2 regions of the Streptomyces sp. NPDC048696 genome follow, and region 2 is predicted to be linked to the other one. Evidence: riboswitches for the same ligand, from Rfam matches in the RefSeq annotation. Region 2 holds a riboswitch; the other holds the start of a gene.
The links. Region 2 has a riboswitch for glycine ahead of gcvT (glycine cleavage system aminomethyltransferase GcvT). Riboswitches for the same ligand answer to the same signal wherever they lie in the genome.

Region 1: another riboswitch for glycine. It lies ahead of gcvP (aminomethyl-transferring glycine dehydrogenase); the one in region 2 lies ahead of gcvT (glycine cleavage system aminomethyltransferase GcvT).

The regions. Positions count from the first base shown of each region.
Region 1 is NZ_JBICVJ010000035.1:8,175-23,951, forward strand. It holds gene ACGFRG_RS36225 (MerR family transcriptional regulator) at 149-781, shown strand; gene ACGFRG_RS36230 (DNA polymerase IV) at 862-2,379, shown strand; gene ACGFRG_RS36235 (PRC-barrel domain-containing protein) at 2,295-2,672, opposite strand; glycine riboswitch at 2,786-2,883, shown strand; gene gcvP (aminomethyl-transferring glycine dehydrogenase) at 3,077-5,962, shown strand; gene ACGFRG_RS36245 (DUF5999 family protein) at 6,057-6,263, opposite strand; gene ACGFRG_RS36250 (hypothetical protein) at 6,596-7,180, opposite strand; gene ACGFRG_RS36255 (glutamate--cysteine ligase) at 7,669-9,219, shown strand; gene ACGFRG_RS36260 (substrate-binding domain-containing protein) at 9,185-10,420, opposite strand; gene ACGFRG_RS36265 (CPBP family intramembrane glutamic endopeptidase) at 10,608-11,411, shown strand; gene ACGFRG_RS36270 (PhzF family phenazine biosynthesis protein) at 11,461-12,276, opposite strand; gene ACGFRG_RS36275 (AprD4 family radical SAM diol-dehydratase) at 12,464-13,945, opposite strand; gene ACGFRG_RS36280 (trehalose-6-phosphate synthase) at 14,067-15,777, opposite strand, start outside.
Region 2 is NZ_JBICVJ010000007.1:192,842-208,618, forward strand. It holds gene ACGFRG_RS17100 (tRNA-dependent cyclodipeptide synthase) at 1-136, opposite strand, end outside; gene ACGFRG_RS17105 (EF-hand domain-containing protein) at 403-615, shown strand; gene ACGFRG_RS17110 (NAD(P)-binding domain-containing protein) at 686-1,390, shown strand; gene ACGFRG_RS17115 (L-serine ammonia-lyase) at 1,501-2,871, opposite strand; gene glyA (serine hydroxymethyltransferase) at 3,023-4,285, opposite strand; gene gcvH (glycine cleavage system protein GcvH) at 4,310-4,684, opposite strand; gene gcvT (glycine cleavage system aminomethyltransferase GcvT) at 4,754-5,878, opposite strand; glycine riboswitch at 6,022-6,119, opposite strand; gene ACGFRG_RS17135 (AAA family ATPase) at 6,248-6,925, shown strand; gene ACGFRG_RS17140 (enhanced serine sensitivity protein SseB) at 7,075-7,854, shown strand; gene ACGFRG_RS17145 (enhanced serine sensitivity protein SseB C-terminal domain-containing protein) at 7,948-8,745, shown strand; gene ACGFRG_RS17150 (ABC transporter permease) at 9,287-10,285, shown strand; gene ACGFRG_RS17155 (ABC transporter substrate-binding protein) at 10,348-12,099, shown strand; gene ACGFRG_RS17160 (ABC transporter permease) at 12,204-13,214, shown strand; gene ACGFRG_RS17165 (ABC transporter ATP-binding protein) at 13,211-14,305, shown strand; gene ACGFRG_RS17170 (ABC transporter ATP-binding protein) at 14,368-15,654, shown strand; gene ACGFRG_RS17175 (M1 family metallopeptidase) at 15,751-15,777, shown strand, end outside.

The DNA of each region.
Region 1 (15,777 bases), on a different contig from region 2:
GGCGCATTCAAGTAGCCTTTCCCCGAAGAGGGGTACGCGAAACCACTCTCAGGGTGATTATCACTCGGCGTGCCGAGTGTGGCGATCGTTGACGCACCCCGAGTGACTGCCTACCGTCGTGAGGGCAGTTCTAGGACGGAGGGTCGGCGTGAGAAGCAGCGGCGACAGTACGGCAGGGGAGGCTCCCGGACGCAGTCCGGGGGAGAGCGGGCCGTACCCTCCCCCGAGCTCTCGGCCGGGCCCGAGCAGCGGATACCCCGTGGACGACAGCGTGGCCGACACCGGCACCGAGACCGTCGGCTACCGGGGGCCGACCGCGTGCGCGGCGGCGGGGATCACCTATCGGCAGCTCGACTACTGGGCCCGTACCGGCCTGGTCGAGCCCAGCGTGCGTCCGGCGTACGGATCGGGCACCCAGCGGCTCTACAGCTTCAAGGACGTCGTCGTCCTCAAGATCGTCAAGCGCTTCCTCGACACCGGTGTCGCACTCCAGAACATCCGCACCGCCGTCCAGCACCTTCGGGAGCGCGGTTTTCGCGATCTGGAGCGGATGACGCTGATGAGCGACGGAGCCACCGTGTACGAGTGCTCCTCGCCCGACGAGGTCGTGGATCTGCTCCAGGGCGGCCAGGGCGTCTTCGGTATCGCGGTCGGCGTGGTGTGGCGGGACGTCGAGGCGGCGCTGTCGCAGTTGCACGGCGAGCGCGTCGACACCGGGGAGACGCTGGTCGGGCACAACCCCGCCGACGAGCTGGCCCGGCGCCGTAACCGGGCGGTCTGACCAGGCACGGGAGCCGGCGCTTGACCGTGTCCGGGGCTGCCGGAGGCCGATTGTCAGTGGTGTGAGGCAGCATCGGTGATGTGAGAGCCGCGCCGACCATTCTGCATCTGGACATGGATGCCTTCTTCGCCGCCGCAGAGCAGGCGTCGAAGCCCAGCCTGCGTGGAAAACCGGTGATCGTCGGCGGCCTCGGCCCGCGCGGTGTGGTGGCCACCGCGTCGTACGAGGCGCGGCGGTTCGGCGCGCGGTCGGCGATGCCGATGGCCCAGGCCAGACGGCTGTGTCCGAACGGTGCCTATCTGGTGCCGCGCTTCGGCTTCTACCGGTCGATCAGCGAGCAGGTGATGGAGCTTCTGGGCCGTCTGTCGCCGCTGGTGGAGCCGCTGAGCCTGGACGAGGCCTTCGTGGACCTGGAGGCCGGGGGAGTGGCGTGGGACGCCTCCTCGGCGCGGGAGGCCGGTGAGCGGCTGCGCGCGGACATCAGGGCGGTGACGGGCCTGACGGGATCGGTGGGGCTCGCCGGGTCCAAGATGCTGGCGAAGATCGCCTCGGAGGAGGCGAAGCCGGACGGTCTGGTGCTCATAGAACCGGGCACCGAGCGGGAGCTCCTGGCGCCGATGCCGGTCAGGACGCTGCCGGGCGTCGGGCCCGCCACGGGCGAGCATCTGCGCCGGGCCGGGATGACCACGGTCGCGGATCTGGCCGAGGCGGGCGAGGACGAGCTGGTGCGGCTGCTTGGCAAGGCGCACGGGGCGTCGCTGCATCGGATGGCGCTGGGCCTCGACGACCGGCCGGTGGTGGCCGAGCGGGACACCAAATCGGTTTCGGTCGAGGACACCTTCGACGTGGATCTGCACGACCGGGTGCGGGTGATGAACGAAGTGGGCCGGCTCGCCGACCGGTGTGTGCAGCGCCTGCGGGCGTCGGGGCACTCGGGCCGCACGATCGTGCTCAAGGTCAGACGGTACGACTTCTCGACCCTGACCCGCTCCGAGACGCTCAGAGGCCCCACGGACGACCCGGCGGTGGTCCGTGAGGCAGCGGGCCGTCTGCTCGATTCCGTGGACACCACGGGCGGTGTGCGGCTTCTGGGGGTGGGTGTGAGCGGCCTCGCGGACTACACGCAGGAGGACCTGTTCGCGCAGGCCGCCGGTGAGCGGTCGGGGCAGGAGGAGCCCGCCGTGGTGGACGAGGCGGATGCGGCTGTCACGGAGGCGGCGGAGCCCGAGGACCCGGCCGAGCGCCGCTGGGCCGCCGGGCACGATGTGCGGCACGCCGAGTTCGGGCCCGGGTGGGTGCAGGGGAGCGGGGTGGGGCGGGTGACCGTCCGGTTCGAGACGCCCTCCTCGACGGCGCCCGGGCGCGTACGGACGTTCATGGTGGACGACCCCGCGCTTGAGCCCTCCGACCCGCTGCCGCTGGTGGCGGAGCCCGAAACGGCGGCGGAGGGGCCAGAGGGATCGGAGGGGGCAGAGATGTCGGAGGAGGGAGAGGACGGAGAGGACGGGGTCGGTCAGGCGTCGTCGTCGCCGGCGAGCCTCCCGAAGTCGCGGTCGGGGCCCGCGGGCGGATCGGGGGCGGCGATGTCCAGACCGTAGTGGTGGTAGAGCTGCAGCTCCTGTTCGGGGGAGAGATGGCGGCCGACGCCGAAGTCCGGGGCTTCCTTGATCAGCGCGCGGTCGTAGGGGATGTGGAGGGCCTCGTCGACGAGGCTGCTGGGCTCCAGCGGGACGAACGCGTCCCGGCTGAAGAGGCCGGTGCGCACGGCTGCCCACTCGGGCACCCCGGTGGCGTCGTCGAGGTAGACCTCGTCCACGGTGCCGATCTTGGTGCCATTGCGGTCGAACGCCTTGCGGCCGATCAGGCTGCGGGGATCGATATCGGTCTGCACGGTCCCTCCAACTGGTCGCAACTGCTCGTTAACCACTACGAAAGTGCACATCGCGGACGTCGGCCACTCGAAGGATCGAGGCCGGGACTCGCTGGTAGGCTGGCGGTGGCTGCTGATCCCGTGCGGGAGAGTCCTTCGGAACGATCTCCGAAGGCGCCGAAGGAGCAAATCCTCCCCGGAATCTCTCAGGCTCACGTACCGCGCGGACGAGGTCACTCTGGAAAGCAGGGCGGGGGACGTACGGGCACAGGCCTGCGCGCATCCCACCCTCACCGACGGTGAAAGCCGGGTCGCTCCCACGCGCCCCGGTGAAGCTCTCAGGTTGAGATGACAGAGGGGGAGGCCGTCCGGGCACCCGCGCCGTGGTGCCCCTCGCAGGTCGTGCTGACCAGGAGGCCTCCGTAATGACCGCCAACCGCATGCCGCTCACCGAGCTTGAGCGTGGCATCCCCTTCGAGCAGCGTCACATCGGGCCCGACGCAGAGGCCCAGGCGAAGATGCTCGCGCAGGTCGGCTACGGCTCGCTCGACGAGCTCACCGCCGCCGCGGTGCCGGACGTGATCAAGAGCGCCGAGGCGCTGGGTCTGCCCGGTGCCCGCACCGAGGCCGAGGTCCTGGCCGAGCTGCGCACCCTCGCCGACCGCAACCAGGTCCTGGCCCCGATGATCGGCCTGGGCTACTACGGCACGTTCACGCCGCCGGTGATCCTGCGCAACGTCATGGAGAACCCGGCCTGGTACACCGCGTACACGCCGTACCAGCCGGAGATCTCGCAGGGCCGCCTGGAGGCGCTGCTCAACTTCCAGACCGTGGTCGCCGACCTCACCGGGCTGCCGACCTCGGGCGCCTCGCTGCTCGACGAGGGCACCGCCGCCGCCGAGGCGCTGGCGCTGTCGCGCCGGGTCGGCAAGGTCAAGGGCGGCGTCTTCCTGGTCGACGCGGACACGCTGCCGCAGACCGTCGCCGTCATAGAGACGCGCGCCGAGCCGACCGGCGTCGAGGTCGTCGTCGCCGACCTGAGCCACGGCATCCCGGCGGAGATCGCCGAGCGCGGTGTCTTCGGCGTGCTGCTCCAGTACCCGGGCGCCTCCGGCGAGGTCCGCGACCTCAAGCCCGTCATCGACGAGGCGCACGAGCTGGGCGCGATCGTCACCGTCGCCGCCGACCTGCTGGCGCTGACCCTGCTGACCTCGCCCGGCGAGCTCGGCGCGGACATCGCGGTCGGCACCACCCAGCGCTTCGGCGTCCCGATGGGCTTCGGCGGCCCGCACGCCGGCTACATGGCGGTCCAGGAGAAGTTCGCCCGCAGCCTGCCCGGCCGCCTGGTCGGCGTCTCCGTCGACGCGGACGGCAACAAGGCGTACCGCCTGGCCCTGCAGACCCGTGAGCAGCACATCCGCCGTGAGAAGGCCACCAGCAACATCTGTACGGCGCAGGTCCTGCTCGCCGTCATGGCCGGGATGTACGCGGTCTACCACGGCCCCGACGGCCTGCGGCAGATCGCGCGGCGCACCCACCGCTACGCGGTGATCCTCGCCGAGGGCCTGCGCGCCGCCGGTGTGGAGGTCGTGCACGGCTCGTACTTCGACACGCTGACCGTGCGGGTGCCCGGCAAGGCCGCCGAGGCCGTCGCCGCCGCCCGCGAGGGCGGGGTCAACCTGCACCTGGTCGACGCCGACACCGTCTCGATCGCCTGTGACGAGACCACCGACCGCGACCGTCTCGCCGCCGTCTGGGCCGCGTTCGGCGCCGAGGGCGACATCGAGGCGCTGGACGCCGCGGCCGCCGACACGCTGCCGGGTGCGCTGCTGCGCACCGACGACTTCCTGACCCACCCGGTCTTCCACCAGCACCGCTCCGAGACCGCGATGCTGCGCTACCTGCGCAAGCTCGCCGACCGCGACTACGCGCTGGACCGCGGCATGATCCCGCTCGGCTCCTGCACCATGAAGCTGAACGCGACCACCGAGATGGAGCCGGTCACCTGGCCCGAGTTCGGGCAGATCCACCCGTTCGCGCCGGTCGAGCAGGCCGGTGGCTACCTCACGCTCATCCACGAGCTGGAGGAGCGTCTGGCCGAGGTCACCGGGTACGACGCGGTGTCCATCCAGCCCAACGCCGGTTCGCAGGGCGAGCTCGCGGGTCTGCTCGCGGTCCGCGCCTACCACCGCGCCAACGGCGACGAGCAGCGCACGGTCTGCCTCATCCCGTCCTCCGCGCACGGCACCAACGCCGCCAGCGCCGTGATGGCCGGCATGAAGGTCGTCGTGGTGAAGACCGCCGACGACGGCGAGGTCGACATCGCCGACCTGCGCGCCAAGATCGAGCAGTACCGCGACGAGCTGTCGGTGCTGATGATCACCTACCCGTCCACGCACGGGGTGTTCGAGGAGCACGTCGCCGACATCTGCGGCGAGGTGCACGACGCGGGCGGCCAGGTCTACGTCGACGGCGCCAACCTCAACGCGCTGGTGGGCCTGGCCAAGCCGGGCAAGTTCGGCGGCGACGTCTCGCACCTGAACCTGCACAAGACGTTCTGCATCCCGCACGGCGGCGGCGGCCCCGGCGTCGGTCCGGTCGGTGTGCGCGCGCACCTCGCGCCGTACCTGCCCAACCACCCGCTCCAGCCGACGGCCGGTCCCGAGACGGGCGTCGGCCCGATCTCGGCCGCCCCGTGGGGCTCGGCCGGCATCCTGCCGATCTCCTGGGCGTATGTCCGGCTGATGGGCGGCGAGGGCCTCAAGCGCGCCACCCAGGTCGCGGTGCTGGCGGCCAACTACATCGCCAAGCGCCTGGAGCCGCACTACCCGGTGCTCTACACCGGTCCCAACGGCCTGGTGGCGCACGAGTGCATCGTGGACCTGCGGCCGCTGTCGAAGGCGACCGGTGTCAGCGTCGACGACATCGCCAAGCGTCTGATCGACTACGGCTTCCACGCGCCGACGATGTCGTTCCCGGTGGCCGGCACGCTGATGATCGAGCCGACCGAGTCCGAGGACCTGATCGAGCTCGACCGGTTCTGCGAGACGATGATCGCGATCCGCGCCGAGATCGAGAAGGTCGCCTCCGGCGAGTGGCCGGCCGACGACAACCCGCTGGCCAACGCCCCGCACACGGCGGCCGCGCTCGGCGGCGAGTGGAACCACGCGTACACCCGCGAGGAGGCCGTCTTCCCGGCCGGTGTCTCGGCCGCCGACAAGTACTGGCCGCCGGTGCGCCGCATCGACGGCGCCTTCGGCGACCGCAACCTGGTCTGCTCCTGCCCGCCGCTGGACGAGTACGACAACTGACGTAGGGCCGTCTACGGCTGACATACGTCGGGGCCGGTGCGGGGATCTTCCCCGGGCCGGCCCCTTTTTGTCGCGCTGTGCCCGCGCCGCCGAGCTACGCGGCCTTGGCCACCTGTCCCGCGGTCAGCGCCCGGTGCGGGGCGATGATCCGCCCGTCCGGCAGCAGCTCACCGGTGTCCTCGAAGATCAGGACGCCGTTGCACAGCAGGCTCCAGCCCTGTTCCGGGTGGTGCGCCACGAGCTGCGCGGCCTCCCGGTCGGCGGAGTCGGCTGTCGGGCAGGCTGGCTGGTGCTGGCACATGGATGGGTTCTTTCGCTGCGTCGTAGAGTTGAGTGTCCTGCGGCTCGATGCGGTGTTCATGGCCGCCCCCCGTTGGTAAGTCGGTCGGTCCGCTCCCAGTGTTGCCCTACGGGCGTCAATCCGCAGGGATTTCGCGGCACCACTTCCTACTGCATATTGACGCATCACTCGTGCGGCCGGTTCAACTCAACTGCCCTGTCCCTTCGGGTGGTTCGGCGTGGCCGGGACGGGCTAGCCCGTACGGAGGACGCGCGGGCGCACACTACAGCGCCCCGGGCCGAACCAACGGGCTCCGGGGCGCTGCGGAATCGCGGGTGTGACGGCCGGGCCGGTCAGGCGGGCTGGCTCAGCAGGGGCGCGGGTGTGAGGCGCAGGGTCATGACCGGCAGCAGCTCCGACACGCGGCGCGGGCGGTTGGCGCAGATGCCGGGCGGCGCGGGGGCGAGCGGCACCAGCAGATCGGCCGGGTCCGGGGCGCCGGCGGGGTCCGAGCCGATGTCGCGGCGCAGCCACAGCGTCAGCATGTACAGCTCCGGCACGGACAGCAGCCTGGGCTCGAAGTCCCGGGGCAGCGCTTCCGCCTGTCGCAGCGCGTGCTGGGTGGAGGCGATGTAGGGGCCCTCGAAGAAGTGCGAGAAGGCCCAGCCGTCCGGGGTGAGCATGGTGTCCGCCGCGGCGACCGCGCGGTCCGCGTCGCTGATCAGGAAGCGCCAGCCGGCCAGGCGGCTGCGCGGGGCGCGGGCGCTCGGCGTGATGCGGTCCAGTACGTGGACGGGGAGCGGGAGTTCGGGGGTGAGCGGTCCCTGCGTGGAGCGCAGGGCCGGGGTGCGGGCCGCGCGGACGGCGGTGGGGGAACCGAGTGCCGCGAGGACGCTGCGCAGGGCGGGCGCGGGAGCCGGGGGGACATGCAGCGGCATGGTGGGTCGCCTCTCACTTCGGAGACACGGTGGAGCGTGGGCAGTGCGGACGGCGCTGTCTGCGGTGTACGGGGTCAGAGGGGGGCCGGGGGGACAGTGGCCGGGGCGCCAACTCTCTGCCTCGTTTGCGGAGTTTATACGACACGTGTTCAGGGCGTGTTTCGTCTAGCAGTCGTCCGTATTACCGGCAAGTCGGTATCCGGTCCCGCCGATGCGGCTTTCCTCCCGATTCCCGAAGGGGAAACGCCGCTGGCCTGGAAAAGTGCAACTGCGGCGGTCGGCCGAAACCCGTCCGTGTTTTTCACCATTACCGAGTCCGTGGTAACCGCACATTGCGCTTGCCAAATGCATGTGCCCGAGGCCGGTTCGTACCAGCTTACCAACCGGCCCCCTGTGATGGGGCGTTATGGATCAGCCAGCCTGGGCATTATCGACCGTGACGCACGCGGCCGGCCGCGCCGGCTGCCCATTCGAGGAGGGACGCTTCGATGGGTGAGAAGGTCGTGGCGGGCGAGTTCGACCTGTCCGATCGGCACGCGTACCGGCAGAAGCTCCAGCAGTGCCTTGAGGGGCTGGGGCGGCTCCTGGCGGAACGGAGGTTCGACCGTCCGCGGAATCTGATGGGCCTGGAGATCGAACTGAATCTCGCGGGCCCGGACGGCATGCCCCGGATGATGAACGCCGAAGTTCTCGAACGCATAGCAAGCAAGGATTTCCAGACCGAACTCGGCATGTTCAATCTTGAAGTCAATATCGCCCCGCACCGGCTCGGCGGCCGTGTTTTCGATCAGCTCTCCGAGGAGCTGCGCACCGGCCTCGGGTACGCCGAGCGCAAAGCGGGCGAGGTCGGCGCCGGGATCGTGATGATCGGCATTCTCCCGACGATCACGCAGCGGGACCTGGTCTCCGCCAACCTTTCCGACGTGGACCGCTACGTGCTGCTCAACGATCAGATAGTGGCGGCCCGCGGCGAGGATTTCACCCTCGACATCGAGGGCGTCGAACGCCTTGTCTGCACCTCCACCTCGATCACCCCGGAGGCGGCCTGCACCTCTGTGCAACTGCACCTCCAGGTCACCCCGGCCCGGTTCGCGGCCGTGTGGAACGCGGCGCAGGCCGTCGCGGCCGTGCAGATCGCGGTGGGTGCCAACGCGCCGTTCCTGTTCGGCCGGGAGCTGTGGCGCGAGTCGCGGCCGCCGCTGTTCGAGCAGGCCACCGACACCAGGCCGGCGGAGCTGCGCGCCCAGGGGGTGCGTCCGAGGACCTGGTTCGGTGAGCGCTGGGTGAGCTCCGCGTACGAGCTCTTCGAGGAGAACCTGCGCTACTTCCCGCCGCTGCTGCCCATCTGCGACGAGGAGGAGCCGCTGCGGGTCCTGGCCGACGGCGGGGTGCCCCGGCTCCAGGAACTCGTGCTGCACAACGGGACGATCTACCGCTGGAACCGTCCGGTGTACGGGATCGCGGACGGGGTGCCGCATCTGCGGGTGGAGAACCGGGTGCTGCCCGCCGGGCCCACCGTCACCGACGTCATCGCCAACGCGGCCTTCTACTACGGGCTCGTACGGACCCTCGCCGAGGACAGCAGGCCCGTGTGGACCCGGCTGCCGTTCGCGGTGGCCGCCGCCAACTTCGAGAGCGCGTGCCGGCTCGGCATCGACGCGGAGCTGCTGTGGCCGGTGCCGCGCCGGGCCGGCGGCGTCGCGCGCGTACCGGCCGTCAAACTCGTACGGGACGAGCTGCTGCCGCTCGCGTACGCAGGTCTGGACGCGTGGGGAGTCGAGCCCGCCGACCGGGACCGCTACCTCGGCGTCATCGAGGAGCGCTGCCGGCGCCGGGTCAACGGGGCGTCCTGGCAGGTCGACACCTACCACCGCGCCCTCGAAGCGGGCCTCGGGCGCCAGGACGCGCTCGCCGCCACCACCCGCCGCTACACCGAGCTGATGCACCAGGGCGAGCCCGTCCACACCTGGCCGGTCGGCTGCCCGGGCCCGTGCCCGCCGGGCGTCACCCCTTCGCGGCGCCCCGACCCACCGGTGTGATGGCTTTGAGGATCACCAGCGTCGAACTCGCCCTGGCCGTGGTGATCCGGGCGCTCCGCACGGTGATCGTCCACAGGCCGAGCGTCTGCTCCAGCTCCTTGGCGGAGGGCGCCTGCGCGCCGGACGTGGCGTACGGCTGCGGTGAACTGCCGCCCGCCGTGCGCACCATCGCGTCCGCCACCTCCTCGCCCGGTGCGCGAAAACCGCAGTGGGCCAGCGCGCGCAGCGAGTCGGGCGCGCCGAGCAGCGTCATGAACCGCATCGCGGCCCGGCTCACGTCGGTGCTCAGCCGGCTCTCGCGGACGATCGTGTACGGGTAGTCGAGCGGCGGCGTCCCGTCCGTCGGGTAGAAGAGCGCGAGGCGCCGACCGGCTCCCGGGCCGCTGTTGTACGCGAACGCCGCCTGCTCGGAGAGGACGACGGCCTGGTTGCGGCGCGCGTCCGCCGCCCCCGCGCCGGAGTCTGTCCGGTCCAGGGTCCCGACGACCTGGGAGTCGCTGTCCGAGGTGCGCCGCGCGAGGAGTTTGGCGAGGGCCGCGGTCTGTGCGCCGCCGTCGGAGCCCTGCCGGGCCTGGGACCGGCCGATGCTGCTCAGGGCCAGCAGACCCGTGGCCGAGCGGGCCGGGTCCGCGGCGCCCAGGCGCAGCCTGGGCGACCGGGTGGCGGTCGCGGCCAGTTCGGCCCAGGTATAGGTCCTCGCGGGCCAGCCGAGGGTGCTCGCGGCGGACTTCACCATGGCGAGTACGACGGGCGAGGCGGCGACATGGCCCGCCGTGGCGACCGGGACGCTGTCGCCGCCGTCCTTGGCACGGTCGACCCACAGCGCCGAGTCGGGTATCCAGACCGCGAAGTCGGGGGTGCGCCCGGCGGAAAGGCCGTCGGAGACCTGGTACGACTCGCGGGCGGTGACCCGGACGTCGATGCAGGAGCCGTCGGAGGTGACCCTGGCCTCGCGCGCGTGCCCGGCGATCGACCGGACAGCCGGGGCGATGTCGGGGGAGGCGACGAGATCCAGCCGTACGGCGGAGTCCCGGCACGAGTCGCCGAAGGAGAGCAGACCGCTGTCGACGGCGACGGCCGCGCCGCCCGCCACGGCCAGGACCAGCAGGGTGGCCACGACGACGGTACCGCGGCGGCCGACGGCCGGACGAGCCCTGGTTCCCGCTGCGGTGTGGTCGTCGGGCAAGCTGTGACGTCCCATGGCGGTGGTGCCCTCCTTGAATCCTGAACAAGGAAAACGTGAATCCCGTAGAAGGAGAGAAAAGGGGGACCGCGGCACCGAAATGGCGCCCGTCCCCGGCCTGTCGCGCGCGATCTTCGTACTTTCATTCGAGACCCTAGCGGGGCAGTGGTGGGCGTGGGACGGGTTCGGTCAACTGGAGGCAGGTGTGCAGGTGGAGGCGGGGCGCGTGGCTGATTCTCTTCCCGGGGAAAGGGGTTCACCGCGGATCTTGCGGTCCGAGACGCTGCTGGTTCTGGCGCTCTCGCTGGGCGCGAGCGGTGTATCGGCGCTGATCAGTTTTGTGGGGTCGGTGACCAAACCCGGCGGCCTGAAGGAGCAGGCGGCCAAACTCAACACCTCGTACGCTCCCGGGCGGCCCTGGCTCGATCTCGCCTGGCAGCTCTTCGGTATCGCGACCGCGCTGGTGCCCGTGGCGCTCGTCGCGCATCTGCTGCTGCGCGAGGGCGCGGGCGGGCTGCGGGTCCTCGGGTTCGACCGCAGACGGCCGTGGCCGGACCTCGGCAGGGGCGCGCTCGTCGCCGCCGGGATCGGCAGTGTGGGGCTCGGCTTCTATCTGGCGGCGCGGGCGGTCGGCGGCAATCTGACGGTCGTCCCGGAGTCGCTGCCGGACGTGTGGTGGAAGTACCCGGTGCTCGTCCTGTCGGCGGTGCAGAACGCCGTCCTGGAGGAGGTGATCGTCGTCGGGTATCTGCTGCGCCGGCTCGGCCAGTTGGGGTGGGGCCCGCTCGCCGCGCTGGCCGCGAGCTCGGTCCTGCGCGGCTCGTACCACCTCTACCAGGGCATCGGCGGCTTCCTCGGCAATATGGCGATGGGCGTGGTCTTCGTGCTGCTCTACCGCCGCTGGCAGCGGGTGGGGCCGCTCGTGGTGGCCCATTCACTGCTCGACATCGGGGCGTTCGTGGGATACGCGCTGCTCGCGGGGAAGGTGAGCTGGCTGCCGACGCTGTGAGCGGGCCCACGCACGCGGGGTGCGTGGGCAAGGGGCGTACCACCATGGGTCAGGGCGCCGTCAGCAGCTCGCCGTCGATGACGGTGACCGCCGTGCCGGTCAGCAGGGTGCGGTCGCCGCGCAGGGACACGCGGACGAGCCCGGAGCGGGCGGACGCCTGGAGGCCGGTCAGCTCGGTGCGGCCCAGGCGCGGCGCCCAGAAGGGCGCGAGCGCCGTGTGGGCGCTCCCCGTCACCGGGTCCTCGTCGATGCCGAGGCCCGGGAAGAAGCCGCGCGAGACGAAGTCGTGGCCCAGGGACGGGTCGTCGGCCGCCGCCGTGGCGATGATCCCGCGCGCCGAGTGCGCGATCAACGCCTTGAAGTCGGGGGTGAGGGCCCGCACGGTCCGCTCGTCCGCTAGCTCGACCACCAGGTCGCCGATGTGCCGGGACGTGTCGTGCGCCGAAACCGGCTCCGCGCCCAGCGCCTCGCCGATCCCGTCCGGGATCTTCACCGGGGTGAGCGGCGAGGTGGGGAAGTCGAGCGTGATCGACCCGTCCTCGTCGGCGGCGGCCGCGAGGATGCCGCACCGGGCCGCGAACCGCACGGTGCCGGTCATGGCCCCCGTCGTACGCAGCACGTGAGCGGTGGCCAGGGTGGCGTGCCCGCACATGTCGACCTCTCGCGCCGGGGTGAACCAGCGCAGCGCCCAGTCGGCCTCGCCGCCGGGCGGCAGGGGATGCGCGAAGGCGGTCTCGGAGAGGTTGACCTCCCGGGCGACGTTCTGGAGCCAGACGTCGTCCGGGAAGGAGTCGAGGAGCAGCACCCCGGCCGGGTTCCCGGCGAAGGCGCGGTCGGTGAAGGCGTCGACGATTCGAATCCGCATGCCCTGGACGGTACGGCGCGGAGAAACCGGCAGGCCAAGGCCAATCCGTGATGGTTGGCCCTCTTTTGCGTACGCCTGCCCGGCCTGACGGATCGCAGGCGTGGGGCAGATGCGCCAGGCTGAAGGCCTGCCGGGTCGGTGACGTCCAGAGGGACGGGGACGGCTTGGCCGCCGCGCGGTCACGGTGTCAACAAGCGGCCGAGCGCCCGTGGGGTGCCGGAGTCGTGTCGGCCCAGTTCCGGATGCGGCTGCGGTAGGAGGCCAGGGTGTCGGCCGGGGCGCAGCCACCGTCGATCCGGTGCAGTTCCTCGGTCAGCGCGAGTGCTTCGGTCAGATCGTTCTCGGTCAGTTCGTCCGTACGCATCACCACGTTGAAGCTGGTGAACCGGTCCTGGTCTCGCCGGATCCAGCCTTTGTCCAGGGCCAGCTCGTGCAGAGCTGTGCCGGGATACGGGGTGATCACTCCGACGTTGAACTCCTCGGACGACAGTCCCAGTTCCAGGATGAATTCCAGGGTGTTGGCAATGGACTGCCGGGTCTCGCCGGGCAGGCCGAAGAGCAGGAGGAAGAGCATGTTCAGCCCGGTCTGCCGTGCTGTGCGGTGGAACGCTCTCACGGTGTCCAGGCCGAGCCGCTTGCGGACCGCGGTGTCGTGCATGCGCGCGTCCCCGCTCTCGACCCCCACCTCCACACCCACACAGCCGGCGTCGACCATGACCCGGATCAGTTCCTCGTCGAGCCGGTCGATCCGGGTCTCGCACCACCATCGGATGCCTGTTCCGGTTCTTTTGACCGCTTCGCACAGGGCAAGCGTGCGCCGCCGGTCGAAGGTGAAGACAGGGTCGCGGAAGACCACGGCGGTGATTCCGAGCCGCGCGCACTGCTCGAACTCGGCGGCGATCCGTTCGACCGGGTACGCCCTGACCTTCTTGCCCTCGCCCAGCGGGTAAGGGCAGTAGAAACCGCACGGGTAGGGGCAGCCGAAGCTGGCGTTCATCGTGGTGATGCGCTCTGCGGGAAGTGCCGGGAATACATAGCGACGGTGATCGACGAGGTCACGAGCCGGCAGCGGTTCGTCGGCCAGATCGCCGTAGACGTGCGGCAGACGCCCCGGGTCGTGCGCGGCGGCCGCGGTGATCAGTCCGGGAATCGCCATGGCACCGGCGGCTCGGGCTTCGACCAGGTATCCCAGGCGCGGTATCGCCTCGGGCAGGATCACGGCTTCGCAGCCGCTTGTGGTCAGGATCTCCTGCCACTGGTCGTGCCCGCGGATACTGGTATAGGCGAACGTCCGCAGTCCGGCCGCGGCGAACTCGCCCAGTCTGCGGACGTCCTCGCGCATGGCCGCCAGTGACACCTGGCAGATGACGATGTCCGCCTCGGCCCGTCCCTGTCGTGCGTCCGCGAGCGGCGGGAGGGCGCCTTCCACCTCCGGGAGGGAGCCCTCCACCTCCTCGTCCACGATGCGCGGCACACTTCCCGCAGCCCGCAGGACTCCGGCGATACGGAGCAGGTCCAGAGGCGGCAGGACGTTGCGCTCACCGGGGTTGACGGTGCCAAGCCCGCCCGCGTACGTACGTTGGAGCTTGGGCCCGAACGACGTCTTGGGACTGAGCAGAAGGACCTTCTGGGCGGCTCCGCGGCTCGCCGGCTCTGTGTCATCCGCCAAGGCAATCTCCTTCTGCCGTATTGCTATCGGGTACAGGAGGTGCTCGCGTTCGTCAGCGTCAATGCCTACCTATCGGCGAAAGCGCCGAAACGGACGGGATCCAGCCACACGGATCGTGGGGTCACCGGCTTCCTGTGCGGCTTCTGATGTCGGCGACGACCTGTGCGGCCCATTCGGCGGGGGTGTGGCGGTCGAGGAGCGCGGCGAGGCGTTCCAGGTGAGCGTGTTGTCGGGCGAGCGGGAGAGTGAGCGCCCGGTGGAGGGTGCGAGCCAGGTCCTCGGCGTCGCGGGGGTCGGTGAGCAGGGCGGCCTCGCCCAATTGGGCTGCGGCGCCCGTATGCCGTGACAGAACCAGGACGCCGGGCATGCCGGCGGCGTGGCGGGCGGCGACGTACTCCTTGGCGGTCAGGTTCATGCCGTCCGAGTGAGAGGTCACCCACAGGACATCGGCTTGCAGATAGTGGTCGACCACCTCGGTGAACGGCACAGCACGGGGGCGGTAGTCGATGGGTCGCCAGTCGGCAGTGCCCCATGTGCTGTTGACTGCGGCGATGCGCCGTTCGAGGAGGCGGCGGGTGGCGTCGTAGGCGCGGATGCCGGGTTCGGGCGGGGGGCATACGAGCCTGAAGCGCAGTCGGCCCCGCAGGTGGGGGTGGCGGGAGAGAAGCCGGTGCAGGGCTTCGGTCTTCTCCACCGGTGCCTTGGCGTAGTCGAGGCGTTCCACCGACAGGACGAGCTGACCGGAGGGTGTCCGGCCGCCCCGGTGGGCTGCGGTGCGAGCACGGGCGAGATCCTCGACCGCGCGACGGTCGATGCCGAGCGGATGAACGCCGGTGCACGGTATGCGCGAGGAGCCGGCCATGGTGCGGCGGAAATTGGCGGCGAACGCGTCCGTGTGAAAGCCCGCCCAGTCGAGGTCCGACAACGACGCGCGGACCTGCGTGGCGGTGGGCAGCGCGGCGAAGACATCGGGCGAGGGGAAAGGGGTGTGGTGGAACAGCCCGATCCGCAGGTCGGGGCGGCTCCGGCGGAGCAGAGCGGGAGCAAGCCACAGGTTGTAGTCGTGGAGCCAGACCGTAGCGCCGTGTGCGGCGTGGGCCGCGATGTGGTGGGCGAAGCGGGCGTTGACCTCCTCGTAGCGGCCCCAGGAGGACGCGTCGAAACGCATCAGATCGGGCCGGGACATCAGGACGGGCCATAACGCTTCCTTGCACGCCCGGTGGAAGTAAGCGCCCCAGTCGGCGGAGGACAGCGGCATCAGGGCCAGTGGCAGTCCCGTGCCACGGCCGTCCAGCGGGGCCGTTGGGCTCGTGGCGTCGCCGGTGACCGCGGCGGCCGCCCACACGGCGTCCGCCGTGCCGGCGGCGACGCGACGCAGGACGGGCAGGATGCCATTGGGACTCACCGGGGGCCGCCAGCCGCCCGCGGTCCACTGGGCGGGAGGACGGTGGTATCCGATCACCAGCCGGTGAACGCCGCTCACCCAGCCGAGACGGCGTAAGGCCGCGAAGATGCCTCCCGCGCCCTCCTCGTGGGTGTGCTGCACCCTGGCGCCCGGCGGCACCCGTTGACGCAAGGCCGGCTCGGCGTTGCCCACCACTACCGCGTGCGCGCCGAGCCTGAGCATGGACACGTCGTTCAGTGAGTCACCCGCGACAAGGACGGACTCCATCGGCCAGCCCTGTTTGGCTGCCAGCAGTGCCAGCGCACTGCCCTTACCCGCCCGCGGTGGCAGAACATCGAAGTACCGGCCGTCCGAGTACACCCAGGAACAGCCGAGCTCCTCCACCGCCGCGCGCAGTTCGGCCGTCAGATACTGCGGTCGCAGGTAG
Region 2 (15,777 bases):
TGCGGTCCGCGCTGAAGTAGCTGTTGCCCGGGCTCACCCCGATGAGGACGTGGTCACCCTCGTCCCAGATGAACCGGCAGCTGCGGGTGAATGGCTGGAAGGTGAACGTGGTGGTTGCTTCAGTGGTGGCAGTCACTCCTGAATCGCCCCAGCGCCGCGAGTCCCTGGGAGCCCTGTGCTCCCGGTGTGGCGGCGACAGCACGAAGTTATCGCCCGGGTGCGGAGCGTAGGGAAGGGGGTCCCGGTCTTTTGGCGAGAATTCGTCCCCTCGAAACACCGTGGGCGATGTTTGCGGGCGGGGCGACGACCAAGGGTGTCCGTCGACCGGCCGCCGCACCGGGCGGGTCCGGAGCCCGTTAGTCTGACCCCCGTCAAAAACGCACCAAGATAGGGGTGGACCCAGTGGCGGACATCGAAGAGGCCCGCAAGGCGTTCGCGAAGCTCGACGTCAACGGCGACGGTGAGATCACCGCGGCCGAGTACAAGCAGGTCATGGCGCAGCTGGGCGACTACCACGTCACCGAGACCGTGGCCAAGGCGATCATCGCGGCCAAGGACGCCAACGGCGACGGCAAGCTCTCCTTCGAGGAGTTCTGGGCGTCCCTGAACAAGTGACCCCGCCTCGGGCGGGCGGCCCGCTCGATACGTGCCGCCCGCCCGGAATTTCCTCGTGGCCACCCGAGTTGTGGATCTCGCACGCCAACGCAACGACACGGGGAAGGCCAGTTTCATGAAGATCGGCATCATCGGCGCGGGCAACATCGGCGGCAATCTGACCCGCCGTCTCACCGCGCTCGGGCACGACGTGTCCATCGCCAACTCGCGCGGCCCGCACACCCTGACCGCGCTCGCCGAGGAGACCGGGGCCACGCCCGCCGAGGTCACCGAGGTCGCCAAGGGCGCCCGGCTCGTCGTCGTCACCATCCCGGTCAAGAGCGTCCCCGACCTGCCCGCCGGGTTCCTGGACGGCGCCGCCGAGGACGTGGCTGTGCTCGACACCGGCAACTACTACCCCCAGCAGCGCGACGGCCTGATCGCCGAGATCGAGTCGGGGGTGACCGAGAGCCGCTGGACCGAGCGCCAGATCGGCCACGCGGTCGTGAAGGCGTTCAACGGCACGTATGCCGAGGACATCATCGACAAGGCGCTGCCCCAGGGCGACCCCGGCCGTATCGCGCTGCCGGTGGCGGGCGACGACGAGGCCGCCAAGCGGCTGATCCGCGACCTCATCGACGAGCTGGGCTTCGACACGGTGGACGCGGGCGGCATCGACGAGTCCTGGCGCCAGCAGCCGAACACCCCGGTCTACGGGCTGCGGGGCGGCGTCGAGGAGGTCACCAAGGCGCTGGCGGCGGCCTCGCCGGAGCGCACGGCCGACTTCAAGGCGTAACCGCGCAACCGCGTAACCACGCAATACGGCCGGCGGGCGTGCTCCCCAAAGGGCACGCCCGCCGGGTCCCCACGGATCAGCAAGCCATCAGCAGGTGATCCGTGGATGTCTCAGCACTCGATGATGTTGACCGCGAGGCCGCCGCGCGCGGTCTCCTTGTACTTCACCGACATGTCCGCGCCGGTCTCCTTCATGGTCTTGATGACCTTGTCCAGGGAGACCTTGTGGCTGCCGTCGCCGCGCATCGCCATCTTCGCGGCGGTCACGGCCTTCACGGCCGCCATGCCGTTGCGCTCGATGCACGGGATCTGGACCAGACCACCGACGGGGTCGCAGGTCAGGCCGAGGTTGTGCTCCATGCCGATCTCGGCGGCGTTCTCGACCTGCTCGGGGGTGCCGCCCAGGACCTCGGCCAGCGCGCCCGCGGCCATCGAGCAGGCGGAGCCGACCTCGCCCTGGCAGCCGACCTCGGCGCCGGAGATCGAGGCGTTCTCCTTGAAGAGCATGCCGATGGCGCCGGCCGAGAGCAGGAAGCGCACCACGCCCTCGTCGTCGGCGCCGGGCACGAAGTTCATGTAGTAGTGCAGCACGGCCGGGATGATGCCCGCGGCGCCGTTGGTGGGCGCGGTGACCACGCGGCCGCCCGCCGCGTTCTCCTCGTTCACGGCCATCGCGTACAGCGTCGCCCACTCCATCGCGTGCGCGTCCGGGTTGCCCTCGGCGCGCAGCTGGCGGGCGGTGGTGGCGGCGCGGCGGCGGACCTTCAGGCCGCCCGGCAGGATGCCCTCGCGGGACATGCCGCGCGAGACGCACGCCTGCATCACGCGCCAGATCTCCAGGAGCCCGGTGCGGATCTCGTCCTCGGTGCGCCAGGCCTTCTCGTTCTCCAGCATCATCGCGGAGATCGACAGGCCGGTCTCCTTCGCCAGGCGCAGCAGCTCGTCACCGGTGCGGAAGGGGTACTTCAGCACGGTGTCGTCGGGCATGATCGGGTTCTCGCCCGCCACGGCGTCCTCGTCGACGACGAAGCCGCCGCCCACCGAGTAGTACGTCTTCTCCAGGACCAGCGCGCCCTCGCTGTCGTACGCGAAGACCGTCATCCCGTTGGCGTGGTACGGCAGCGCCTTGCGGCGGTGCAGGATCAGGTCCTCGTCGAAGTCGAAGGGGATCTCGTGGGCGCCGAGCAGGTTGATCCGCCCGTCCGCCTTGATCCGCTCGACCTGCTCGTCGGCGCTCTCCACGTCGACCGTGCGCGGCGAGTTGCCCTCCAGGCCCAGCAGGACCGCCTTGGGGGTGCCGTGGCCGTGGCCGGTGGCGCCGAGCGAGCCGTACAGCTCGGCCCGTATCGAGGCGGTGTGGGCCAGCAGGCCCTCGTTCTTCAGGCGGCGCGCGAACATCCGGGCGGCGCGCATCGGGCCGACCGTGTGGGAGCTGGACGGGCCGATGCCGATCGAGAACAGGTCGAAGACCGAGATGGCCACGGGAGGACTCCTTGATGAGGTAGACGCCGTTGTCTGCCGGGGCGGTGCAGAGCGAGCAGGTGGAACGGGCGGTGCAAGGGTTCGGGGCACCGCACTCACTGTCCAGTGTGCGCGGTGCCCCGAAGGTTCGTACGAATAAAAGGGTACGAAACTACTTCAGGCCGGGGTACAGCGGGTGCTTCGCGGCCAGGGCGGAGACCCGGGCTGCGAGAGCGTCCTTGTCGAAGTCCGGCTTCAGGGTCTCGGCGATGATGTCGGCGACCTCACGGAAGTCGTCCGCGCCGAAACCGCGGGTGGCCAGGGCCGGGGTGCCGATCCGCAGGCCCGAGGTGACCATCGGGGGCCGCGGGTCGTTCGGGATGGCGTTCCGGTTGACCGTGATGCCGACCTCGTGGAGGCGGTCCTCGGCCTGCTGGCCGTCGAGCTCGGAGTTGCGCAGGTCCACCAGGACCAGGTGCACGTCCGTGCCGCCGGACAGGACCGAGACACCGTGCGCGGTGACGTCGTCCTGGACCAGGCGCTCGGCCAGGATGCGGGCGCCGTCCAGGGTGCGCTGCTGGCGCTCCTTGAACTCCTCCGAGGCCGCGACCTTGAAGGACACCGCCTTGGCCGCGATCACGTGCTCCAGCGGGCCGCCCTGGAAGCCGGGGAAGACCGCGGAGTTCAGCTTCTTCGCGAAGTCCTTGTTCCGGGCCAGGATGATGCCGCCGCGCGGGCCGCCGAGGGTCTTGTGCGTGGTGGAGGTGACCACGTCCGCGAACGGCACCGGGTTGGGGTGCAGCCCGGCGGCGACCAGACCGGCGAAGTGCGCCATGTCGACCCACAGCAGGGCCTCGACCTCGTCCGCGATGCGGCGGAACTCGGCGAAGTCCAGCTGGCGCGGGTACGCGGACCAGCCCGCGATGATCACCTTGGGGCGGTGCTCCTTGGCCAGGCGCTCGACCTCGGCCATGTCGACCAGACCGGCCTCGTCCACGTGGTACGGGACCACGTTGAACTGCTTGCCGGAGAAGTTCAGCCGCATGCCGTGGGTGAGGTGGCCGCCGTGCGCCAGGTCCAGGCCGAGGATCGTGTCGCCGGGCTGGGCGATCGCGAACAGGGCGGCCTGGTTGGCGGAGGCGCCGGAGTGCGGCTGGACGTTGGCGTACTCCGCGCCGAACAGGTCCTTGACCCGGTCGATAGCGATCTGCTCGGTCACGTCCACGTGCTCGCAGCCACCGTAGTAGCGGCGTCCGGGGTAGCCCTCGGCGTACTTGTTGGTGAGGACCGTGCCCTGGGCCTCCATGACCGCGACCGGAGCGAAGTTCTCCGAGGCGATCATTTCGAGGGTGGACTGCTGACGGTGGAGCTCGGCGTCGACGGCGGCGGCGACGTCCGGGTCCAGCTCATGAAGGGGAGTGTTCAGAAGCGACATCGGAAGATCCCTGGAGGTGGTGGGTCAGCTGGCGAAGTCGGTGTACTCGTCGGCGGAGAGCAGGTCGCCCGGCTCCTCCGCGACGCGCACCTTGAACAGCCAACCGCCCTCGAACGGGGCCGAGTTGACCAGCGAGGGGTCGTCCACGACGTCCTGGTTGGCCGCGACGACCTCGCCCGTCACGGGGGAGTACAGGTCGCTGACCGACTTGGTCGACTCCAGCTCGCCGCAGGTCTCGCCCGCGGTCACCGTGTCACCGACCTCCGGGAGCTGGACGAACACCACGTCACCGAGCGCGTTGGCCGCGTGCTCCGTGATGCCGACCGTCGAGACGCCGTCCTCGGCGCCCGACAGCCACTCGTGCTCCTTGCTGTAGCGCAGCTGCTGGGGGTTGCTCATGACCTGAATTCTCCTGTACGAGGGGGAGTGGTGGTGAACAAGGAAGTCGTGCGGGGCGTGTGCGAGGGGTCACTTCTGGCGCTTGTAGAACGGCAGCGCCACGACCTCGTACGGCTCATGCGTACCGCGAATGTCGACGCCGACACCGGAGGTGCCCGGTTCGGCGTGCGCGGCGTCCACGTACGCCATGGCGATCGGCTTGCCCAGCGTGGGCGAGGGGGCGCCGGAGGTGACCTCGCCGATCACCTGGACGTCGGCTCCGCCCACGGCAACAACGGAGAACCCGGCGCGCGGCACCCGGCGGCCCTCGGCGACCAGGCCGACCAGCTTGCGCGGCGCCTTGGCGGCGGCGCGCTCGGCGGCCGCCTCCAGGGCCGCGCGCCCCACGAAGTCGCCCTCCTTCTCGAACTTCACGACCCGGCCGAGCCCCGCGTCGAACGGGGTCAGCGAGGTGGTCAGCTCGTGCCCGTACAGCGGCATGCCCGCCTCAAGGCGCAGCGTGTCGCGGCAGGACAGGCCGCACGGCACCAGGCCCGCGTCCTTGCCCGCCTCGGTCAGCGCCTGCCACAGCTTCTCGGCGTCGGCCGGGGCCACGAAGAGCTCGAAGCCGTCCTCACCGGTGTACCCCGTACGGGCGATCAGCGCCGGGACACCGGCGACGGTGCCGGGCAGGCCCGCGTAGTACTTCAGACCGTCCAGGTCGGCGTCGGTGACGGCCTTCAGGATGCCGGGGGACTCGGGGCCCTGCACGGCGATCAGCGCGTAGTTGTCGCGGTCGTCGCGCACCTCGGCGTCGAACCCGGCCGCGCGCTCGGTGACCGCGTCCAGGACGACCTGGGCGTTGCCCGCGTTGGCCACGACCATGTACTCGTGCTCGCCGAGGCGGTAGACGATCAGGTCGTCCACGATGCCGCCGTCCTCCTGGCAGATCATCGTGTAGCGGGCGCGGCCGACGCCGATGGTGCCCATGTTGCCGACCAGCGCGTAGTCCAGGGCCTTGACGGCCTCGGGGCCGGTGACGGTGATCTCGCCCATGTGGGAGAGGTCGAAGAGACCGGCCTTGGTGCGTACGGCGGTGTGCTCGTCGCGCTCGCTGCCGTACCGCAGCGGCATGTCCCAGCCCGCGAAGTCGGTCATGGTCGCGCCCAGCGAACGGTGCAGCGTGTCGAGGGCGGTGAGACGGGGGTTGCTCATGAGGGTGTGGCTCCCAGGGCATGACGGCGAGGACGATCCTCCCCATCTGTCATCGGAACCTGAGAGGTTCGCCGGGAGACCCGGCTTGCACCTTGGGTGGGACCGCCCCGTCCGTGGACGTGCGGCCCGCTTTTCAGATCTGCCTCATCCACGCGGTACGGGGCCTGAGAGATTCAAGGGAGGGACTTGCTCCTTCGGCGCCCCAGCGCAACACATCTGGGGACTCTCCCGCGCGGATTCAAGCGGCCGGTATGCAGTTGGCGCGCACATCATTGCACGCATCCCCCGACCGGCAAATCGCCTGCGTCGCATTACCGGTTCTTTACACTGCGTGGGCAGGGTCCGTACGACCCCGCGGGGGGAGGCTCGATGAAGGTGCACAGGCAGGCGGCGGCGCAGGGGTACGCGGCCCAGTGCTCGGCGCAGCGCTCGGCGGAGCGCTCGGCCGTGCCCGCGCGGATGCCGGTGGTCTCGGATCTGCGCGGGCGCGGCGGGCGGACCCCGCACACGCTGTCGTTCGCGGCCGGGGACGTGGTGGTGGTCTCCGGGCTGCCCGGCAGCGGCAAGACGACACTGCTGCGCCGGGCCGCCGCGGGCCTCGGCATCGACTCCCAGGACACCCGCCGGGCCTGGGAGGCCCGGATGGGCCCGGTGCCGTACGTGCTGTACCGCCCGGTCGTACGGGTCGCCCACTTCCTGCGGACGCACTGGGCGCTGCGCACGGGCGCGAGCCTGGTCGTCCACGACTGCGGCACGCACGCGTGGGTGCGGTGGTCGCTGGCCCGGGGCGCGGCGCGCGGCGGCCGCGCGCTCCATCTGGTGCTGCTCGACGTCCCGCCGGAGCTCGCCCTTGAGGGCCAGCGCTCCCGTGGCCGCAAGGTCTCCGCGTACGCCTTCGCCCGCCACCGCAGGGCGGTGCCGCGCCTGATAGACGAGGTGGCGGCGGGGCGCCTGCCGCGCGGGGTGGCGTCGGCGGTGCTGCTCGACCGGCAGGCGGCGCAGACGGTGACCCGGATCGCTTTCGGGGCGAGCCCCGGCCAACGCTAAGGTTTCCATACGGGGGACCCGTACCCCCATCTTGAGGGGCGCGGGGCTGTGACATTTGCGGCTCTGCCGCGTTGGGGGTCCCCCCTGCTCCTTGAGAGCTCGGGGGCGCGACCAGCCACAGACGGCTCGCAGACGAAGGACAACGGCACATGGATTTCCCGCGGCACGCGGTCCCGCACCCCCACGGTGGTGGCGGCTGGCCGGGCAACGAGCTGGAGGAGGCCCTGGCGGCGGCCCTGGGCAACCCCGCGGCGGGCCCGAGGCTGATAGAGGTCCTGGGGCGCAACCCGGTCTGGGTCCCGCTCCCCAACGGCGGCAGCCAGGACAGCCGCGACCTCGACCTCCCCACGATGGAGATCGACGGCGCCGCCTATGTCCCGGTCTACAGCTCCGAGCAGCAGTTCCTCCAGTGCGTCGGTCCCCATATGTCGTTCGCGATCGCGCCCGCCGTGGAGTTCGCCCGCGGGCTGCCCCCGCAGCTGGGCATCGCGGTGAACCCGGAGGGCGCGGTCGGGGTGCCCCTGCCGCCGCCCGCCGTCGCCGAGCTGTGCCGCACCGGGCGCACCGCGCTGGACGGCCCCGCCACCGGCGGCCGGGTGCGGCTCTTCGAGCCGGACTGGCAGGAGGAGCCGGTCGACTTCCTGGCCGCCGCCGCCGGTGAGTTCGAGGCGACCGGGGTGGTGCGCACCGCCCGCCGCGCGCTCGCCTCCATCGAGGGCGACGAGCCGGTCCTGTTCATCGGCGTCGAGTTCTCCACCTGGGACGGGGCGGGCCGAGGCGCCCCCATGGAGGCGCTGGGCCGGGCGCTGGGCCGGGTCCCGGTGGGCTGGCCGGTGAACCTGGTCCTGCTCGACGTGGCCCAGGACCCGGTCGGCGACTGGATGCGGGACCGGGTGCGCCCCTTCTACACCCGGGCCACGGCCCAGTAGTCCCGCATAAGCTGGTTTCATAATCCGTAGACCCCCACGGCGGCACGCCTGTGTACCGGCGGCGCGGGGGACCGAAGAGGGGCGGGACCCAGGGTGAGTGCGTCAGGCACCGCGGCGGCCGGGCAGGTCGAGCACATGCTGCGCCAGGTGGCCCCCGGACGCTACGACGCGTACGAGGCGCTGCTGCACGCCCTCGCCGACCCGTCCGCCGGCCGGCTCTGGATGCTGCTCTGGCACGGCCGGGCCGGCGCCCCCGACGCCCAGTACGGGAACATGGAGGTCGACGGGATCGCGTACGCGCCCTGTGTGACCTCCGCCCAGGAGCTCGCCGCCAGCGGCTGGAACCGGGAGCACGAGGTGGTCACCGGCCGCGACATCGCGCGCGCTCTCTACCCCGACCGGTACGGGATCTGGCTGAATCCGCACGCCCCCGGCGGCGGCGTCGGCATCCCCTGGCCGGATCTGCGCCGGATCGCCACCGGGCTCGACCGGATGCCCGCGGGCCCGCTGCGCATGTCCGAACCGGTCGTGGACATCCCGCAGTTCTACGCCCTGCTCGCGCAGAACGCGCACCACACCCCGGCCGTGCGCTCGCTGCGGCGGGCCTGGGTGCAGCCCGCGATCGGTGCGCCCTATCTGGCCATCGGTCTCGATCTCTACGACACCGGGCGGCAGTCCGTGGACGCGGTGCGCGCCATGATGCAGCAGTCCGTGGCCGCCGTGCCGGACGGGCTGCCGGTCTCCACGGTCGCGATGTCGGACGAGTACGACCCGGTCGGGATGTGGCTGCGCGCCCACTCGCGCCCGTTCTACGACCGCGAGGCGCACGCCGCCCCGGCGGCTCCCACCGGCGGATACGGCTACCCGCCGGCCGCCCCGCGCGCCTACTGACGTACGCGCCCGCCTGCTGACGTACCCACCTCGCGTACGCACGCGTCCGTCTCGCGCGTCCACCGACGCACCCGCCCTCGCGCCTACTGGCGGTAACCGCCCCACGCGCCCGCGGATGTCACTCCTCTCTCTCCCGCACCACCCCTCTTCATTTCTCGCGTCCCCGCGCCTCCTTCAAAAGCGCCGGACAATTCCCTCATCCGCCTTTCTATCCGAGGCGATGGCCCCCCTTGCTCCGGCATTGCACTCAATTACGCTCGTCTTCAAGGGAGTTGGGTGACATGACCGTTCTGGTCGCTTAGTGACCGACTGGTCCGCTCAGACGATCACGGCGTTCGGATAACGGAAACCGTTTGACCGCATCACGTTTAGGCAACCATTCCCCGCCAGGTCTGGCGGGTGATCGCAAACGCGTTGAAGACTCCCGGCTAACAGAGGGCCGGTTGGCCCGTCGCAGCATCACCGCACCACCTGATGGAACAAGCCGCCACAGCGGCTGGTACGGGCCGGCCACCGCCGGCCGGGAGGGGTCAGAGGCACTGTGACCGCACCGCTAGAGACCACCGGATCGGCTGCCGAGGTGCCGCCGGAGGCAGTACTCACGGGGGCCAAGCAGAGCCAGATCGAAGGCCGTTCACTCGGACAGATCGCCTGGACGCGCTTCAAGCGCGACAAACTGGCCGTCGCGGGTGGGGTGGTCGTCGTCCTGCTCATCCTGCTGGCCGTTCTCTCCAAGCCCATCCAGTGGGCGTTCGGGCTCGACCCGAACGAGTTCCACCAGGAGCTGATCGACCCGGCCCTCCTGGCGCCCAAGGGCGCCTGGGGCGGCATGAGTTGGGAGCACCCGCTGGGTGTCGACCCGCAGTACGGACGCGACATCCTCTCTCGGATCATCGAGGGATCCTGGGTGTCGCTGCTCGTCGCGGGCGGCGCCACGCTGCTCTCGGTCGTCATCGGCGTGATCATGGGTGTCACGGCAGGCTTCTACGGCGGCTGGGCGGACTCCCTGATCAGCCGCGCGATGGACGTCTTCCTGGCGTTCCCGCTCCTGCTCTTCGCCATCTCCATCTCCGCGTCCCTGCAGGACGGGGCGTTCGGAATGAGCGGGCTGCCACTGAGGATCAGCGTGCTGATCTTCGTGATCGGCTTCTTCAGCTGGCCGTACATGGGACGTATCGTCCGGGCCCAGACGCTCAGCCTGCGTGAACGCGAGTTCGTCGAGGCCGCCAGGAGCCTCGGCGCCCGCGGTCCGTTCATCCTGATCCGGGAGCTGCTGCCGAACCTGATCGCCCCGATCCTGGTCTACGCCACGCTCCTGATCCCCACGAACATCCTGTTCGAGGCCGGACTCAGCTTCCTCGGCGTCGGCATCTCGCCGCCGCAGGCCAGCTGGGGCGGAATGCTCTCCACCGCGACCGACCTCTACGAGGCGGACCCGCAGTACATGATCGTGCCGGGCCTGGCGATCTTCATCACGGTCCTGGCGTTCAACCTGCTGGGCGACGGGCTGCGAGACGCCCTCGACCCGCGCAGCAAGTAAGCACGCGGCACAGTCACATGCTCATGTCCGCCGCAACCATCCATAGAGGGGGCATTCCTCCGGTGAAGTCAAGAAAAGCGACCCTTGTGATCGCCACTGCCGTGGCGCTGACCCTTGGTCTGTCCGCGTGCAACGACTCCAAGAGCGACAAGGGCGACGGGAAGAAGAGCGTCACCGACGCCGCCCTGAGCTCCATCGTCAACAAGTCCGACAAGAAGGGGGGCACGGCCACCTACGCGATGTCGGACGTGCCGGACTCCCTGGACCCGGGCAACACGTACTACGGCTGGGTGCAGAACTTCTCCCGGCTGTACGGCCGCACCCTCACCTCGTTCAAGCCGGCCGCCGGCAAGGACGGCCTGACCGTGGTCCCGGACCTCGCGGAGTCGCTCGGCAAGGCCAGCCCCGACGCGAAGACCTGGACGTACACCCTGAAGAAGGGTCTGAAGTTCGAGGACGGCACGCCGATCACCTCGAAGGACGTCAAGTACGCCGTCGAGCGCTCGAACTTCGCCCCCGAGGCGCTGTCCAACGGCCCGACCTACTTCAAGTCCCACCTGGAGGGTGGCGACAAGTACCAGGGTCCGTACAAGGACAAGAACCCGAACGGCATCGCGTCGATCGAGACCCCGGACGACACCACCATCGTCTTCAAGCTGAAGGACGCCTTCGCGGACTTCGACTACCTCGCGACCTTCTCGCAGACGGCCCCCGTGCCGCAGTCGAAGGACAAGGGCGCGGCGTACGTCCAGCACATCGTCTCCTCCGGCCCGTACAAGTTCGAGTCGTACGAGGAGGGCAAGAGCGCGACCCTCGTCCGCAACCCGCAGTGGGACCCGAAGACCGACCCGATCCGCCCGGCCCTGCCGGACAAGATCAACATCCGGTTCAAGGTCAACGCGGTCACGGTCGACAACGACCTGCTCGCCGACAACCTGACGGTCGACGCGGCCGGTACCGGTGTCTCCCCGCAGACCCAGCCGAAGGTGCTCCAGAGCGCCAAGTACAAGTCGCAGACGGACGGTTCGTACGCCGGCGCGACCTCGTACATCGGTCTGAACGTGAACGTCGCGCCGTTCGACAACATCCACTGCCGCAAGGCCGTCCAGTGGGGCATCGACAAGGCGTCGATCCAGGCCGCGGCCGGTGGCGCGCCCAAGGGTGACGTCGCCACCACGCTGCTGCCGCCGACCGTCAACGGGTACAGCAAGTTCAACCTGTACGAGACCCCCGGTGACAAGGGCGACGAGGCCAAGGCCAAGGACGAGCTCAAGCAGTGCGGTCAGCCGAACGGCTTCACGACCAGCCTGACCGCTCGCTCGGACCGCCCGTCCGAGATGTCGATGGCGACCGCTGTTCAGGCGTCGCTGAAGAAGATCGGCATCAACATGGACATCAAGTCCTTCCCCGCGGGCAAGTACTTCCAGAACTTCGCCGGCAACCCGCAGTACGTGCACGACCACAAGCTCGGCATGATCATGACCGCGTGGGGTGCCGACTGGCCGACCGGCTTCGGCTTCCTGGACCAGGTCGTCAACGGTGCGGCCATCAAGCCGTCCGGTGGCAACAACGTCCAGGAGCTGAACGACCCGGCGATCAACAAGGCGCTGAACGACGCCATCGCCAACACGGACAAGACCGCCCGTGAGAAGGCCTGGGGCGACATCGACAAGATGGTCGCCGAGAACGCCTCCGCCGTTCCGCTGATCTACCGCAAGAACCTGCTGTTCCGCCCGACGTCGGCCACCAACGTCACCGTCACCCAGGCGTACCTCGGTATGTACGACTACCTGCTGATGGGTTCCTCCAAGTAAGTAAGCGGCTGAACACCCGAGTTCTTTTGAAAGGCAGGTGAAGGCACCGGTGCCCGCCGGGTCGGGAGACCCCCGGCCGGGCGGGCACCGGTTGCCGGACAGCTGTGGCTGCGTACATCATCCGACGCGTTTTCGGCGCGGTGCTCCTGCTGCTGATCGTCAGCGCGGTCACCTTCGCGATTTACTTCCTGGTGCCCCGGCTCGCCGGCCAGACGATGGACCAGCTGGCCGCCCAGTACGTGGGCAAGGACGCCAATGCCAGTGCGATCGCAGCGGTGAAGAAGAACCTCGGGTTCGATCAACCGCTCTACACCCAGTACTGGCACTTCATCAAGCAGATCTTCGTCGGCGCGACCTACAAGTTCGGTCCCGACGCCTCGGTCTGCAACGCCCCCTGCTTCGGCTACTCGTTCAAGAACCACGTCGAGGTCTGGCCGCAGCTGACCGCGCGTATCCCGGTCACCTTCTCGCTCGCCATCGGTGCGGCCGTCATCTGGCTGGTCTCCGGTGTGGGCGTGGGTGTGGTCTCCGCCCTCAAGCGCGGATCACTCCTGGACCGGTTCTTCATGGGCGTCGCCCTGGCCGGCGTCTCCCTCCCGATCTTCTTCACCGGAATGCTCTTCCTGGGGCTGTTCACGGTCCAATGGCCGATCTGGTCCGGCGTGAACTACGTACCGTTCACGGACAATCCGGCCGACTGGGCATGGAACCTGCTGATCCCCTGGTGCAGCCTCGCCTTCCTCTACTCCGCGCTCTACGCCCGGCTCACCCGGGCCGGAATGCTGGAGACCATGGGGGAGGACTACATCCGCACCGCCCGCGCCAAGGGCCTGCGGGAGCGGACCGTCATCGGCAAGCACGGCCTGCGCGCCGCGCTCACCCCGATCGTCACCATCTTCGGCATGGACTTCGGCCTGCTGATCGGCGGCGCCGTCATCACCGAGCAGGTCTTCTCCTTCCAGGGCCTCGGCTTCTACGCGGTCGACGGCGTCCGGAACAACGACCTCCCGGTCGTCATGGGAGTGACCCTGGTCGCCGCCTTCTTCATCGTTCTCTGCAATCTGCTGGTGGACCTGGTGTACGCCGCGATCGACCCCAGGGTGAGGCTCTCGTGAGCGACCTGAACAAGACCGGCGCCGCCGTGGGCGAGCCCGTGGCCGAGCGTCCCGCCGACGCGGGTGACGCGTTCCTGTCCGTACGGGACCTGCGCATCCACTTCGACACCGACGACGGCCTGGTCAAGTCCGTCGACGGGGTCAGCTTCGACATCAAGCCCGGCCAGACCCTCGGCATCGTGGGCGAGTCCGGCTCCGGCAAGTCGGTGACCTCGCTCGGCGTGATGGGGCTGCACCGCAGCACCAACGCCAAGATCTCCGGCGAGGTCTGGCTGGACGGCGAGGAGCTGATCGGCGCCGACGCCGACCACGTGCGGCGGCTGCGCGGCCGGAAGATGGCGATGATCTTCCAGGACCCGCTCTCCGCGATGCACCCGTACTACTCGGTCGGCGCGCAGATCGTGGAGGCCTACCGGGTCCACAACGAGGTCACCAAGAAGGTCGCCCGCACCCGCGCCATCGAGATGCTCGACCGGGTCGGCATCCCCGAGCCCGGCAAGCGCGTGGACTCCTACCCGCACGAGTTCTCCGGCGGTATGCGCCAGCGCGCGATGATCGCGATGGCGCTGGTCAACAACCCCGAGCTCCTGATCGCGGACGAGCCGACCACCGCCCTGGACGTCACCGTCCAGGCGCAGATCCTGGACCTGATCCGGGATCTGCAGAAGGAGTTCGGCTCCGCCGTCATCATGATCACGCACGACCTGGGCGTCGTCGCCGAGATGGCGGACCACCTCCTGGTCATGTACGGCGGCCGGTGCATCGAGCGGGGACCCGCCGAACAGGTCTTCTACGAGCCCCAGCACCCCTACACCTGGGGCCTGTTGGGCTCCATGCCGCGCATCGACCGGGAGGAGACGGACCGGCTGATCCCGGTCAAGGGCTCCCCGCCGTCCCTGATCAACGTGCCGTCCGGCTGCGCCTTCAACCCGCGCTGCCCGTACGCGGACATCCCCAAGGACGACGTCACGCGCACCGTGCGTCCCGAGCTCAAGCAGTGGGACGACACCGAGGGGCACTTCTCGGCCTGCCATATGTCGCAGGAGGAGCGGACCCGTATCTGGACCGAAGAGATTGCGCCGAAGCTGTGAGCGAGAGCAAGCCCGCCGAGGGCACTGAGGGCACTGAGGGCACCAAGGTCACCGACAAGGCGATCCCGGCGCAGTCGGCCGCCTCGCCCGAGCCGCTTCTCAAGGTGGAAGGGCTCGTCAAGCACTTCCCCATCAAGAAGGGGCTGTTCGGGCGGCAGAGCGGCGCGGTCAAGGCGGTCGACGGCATCTCGTTCGACGTGCTGCCGGGCGAGACCCTGGGCGTCGTCGGTGAGTCCGGCTGCGGCAAGTCGACGATGGGCCGGCTGGTGACGCGGCTGCTCGAACCGACCGGCGGCAAGGTCGAGTTCCAGGGCAACGACATCACGCACATGTCGGCCGGGCAGATGCGTCCGCTCCGCCGCGACATGCAGATGATCTTCCAGGACCCGTACGGCTCGCTCAACCCGCGCCACACCATCGGCGGGATCGTCTCCACCCCGTTCCGGCTCCAGGGCGTCACGCCCGAGGGCGGGGTGAAGAAGGAGGTCCAGCGGCTGATGGAGCTGGTGGGCCTCAACCCCGAGCACTACAACCGCTATCCGCACGAGTTCTCCGGCGGCCAGCGCCAGCGCATCGGCATCGCCCGCGCGCTCGCGCTCAACCCGAAGCTGGTCGTGGCGGACGAGCCGGTCTCCGCGCTCGACGTGTCGATCCAGGCGCAGGTGGTCAACCTCCTGGACGACCTCCAGAGCGAGCTGGGCCTCACGTACGTGATCATCGCCCACGACCTGTCGGTGATCCGGCACGTCTCGGACCGGATCGCGGTGATGTACCTCGGCAAGATCGTGGAGCTCGCCGACCGCAAGTCGCTGTACTCGGCGCCCATGCACCCGTACACCAAGGCGCTGCTCTCGGCCGTGCCGGTGCCGGACCCCAAGCGCAAGGGCCTCAAGAGCGAGCGGATCCTGCTCAAGGGGGATGTCCCCTCGCCGATCTCGCCGCCCAGCGGCTGCCGCTTCCACACCCGGTGCTGGAAGGCGACGGAGGTCTGCAAGACGCAGGAGCCGCCGCTGATCGCGCTGAAGACCGGCCACCAGGTGGCCTGCCACCACCCGGAGAACGCACCGGACCAGGCCCCGGGCGAGACGGTGCTGGCGTCGGCGCGGGATTCGGCGCAGCTGGTGTCGACGGCCAAGGACGAGGCTCCCGCTGACGCGGCTTCTGCCGAGGCGGCTCCCGCTGAGGTGGCGGAGACCGAGGCGGCAGCGGCCGCCGACGCCGAGACGGAAGCCGTTGCCGACGCCGAGACGGAAGCCGTTGCCGACGCCGAGTCGGAGGCGGCTGGTACCGCCGAGCCGGTGGCCGAAACCGGACCGGACTCCGCCGCTCAGGAGTCAACCGACAAGTAAGGCATGACAGTTCGGCAAAGTCATGTTCATGTCGAAACGGGAGAGTGCAGAGTCTGCGTGTCCGTATCAACGGAAACGCGTTCGAAGGGCAGACTCATGGCACTCTCCCGTTCGGCCCGTCGC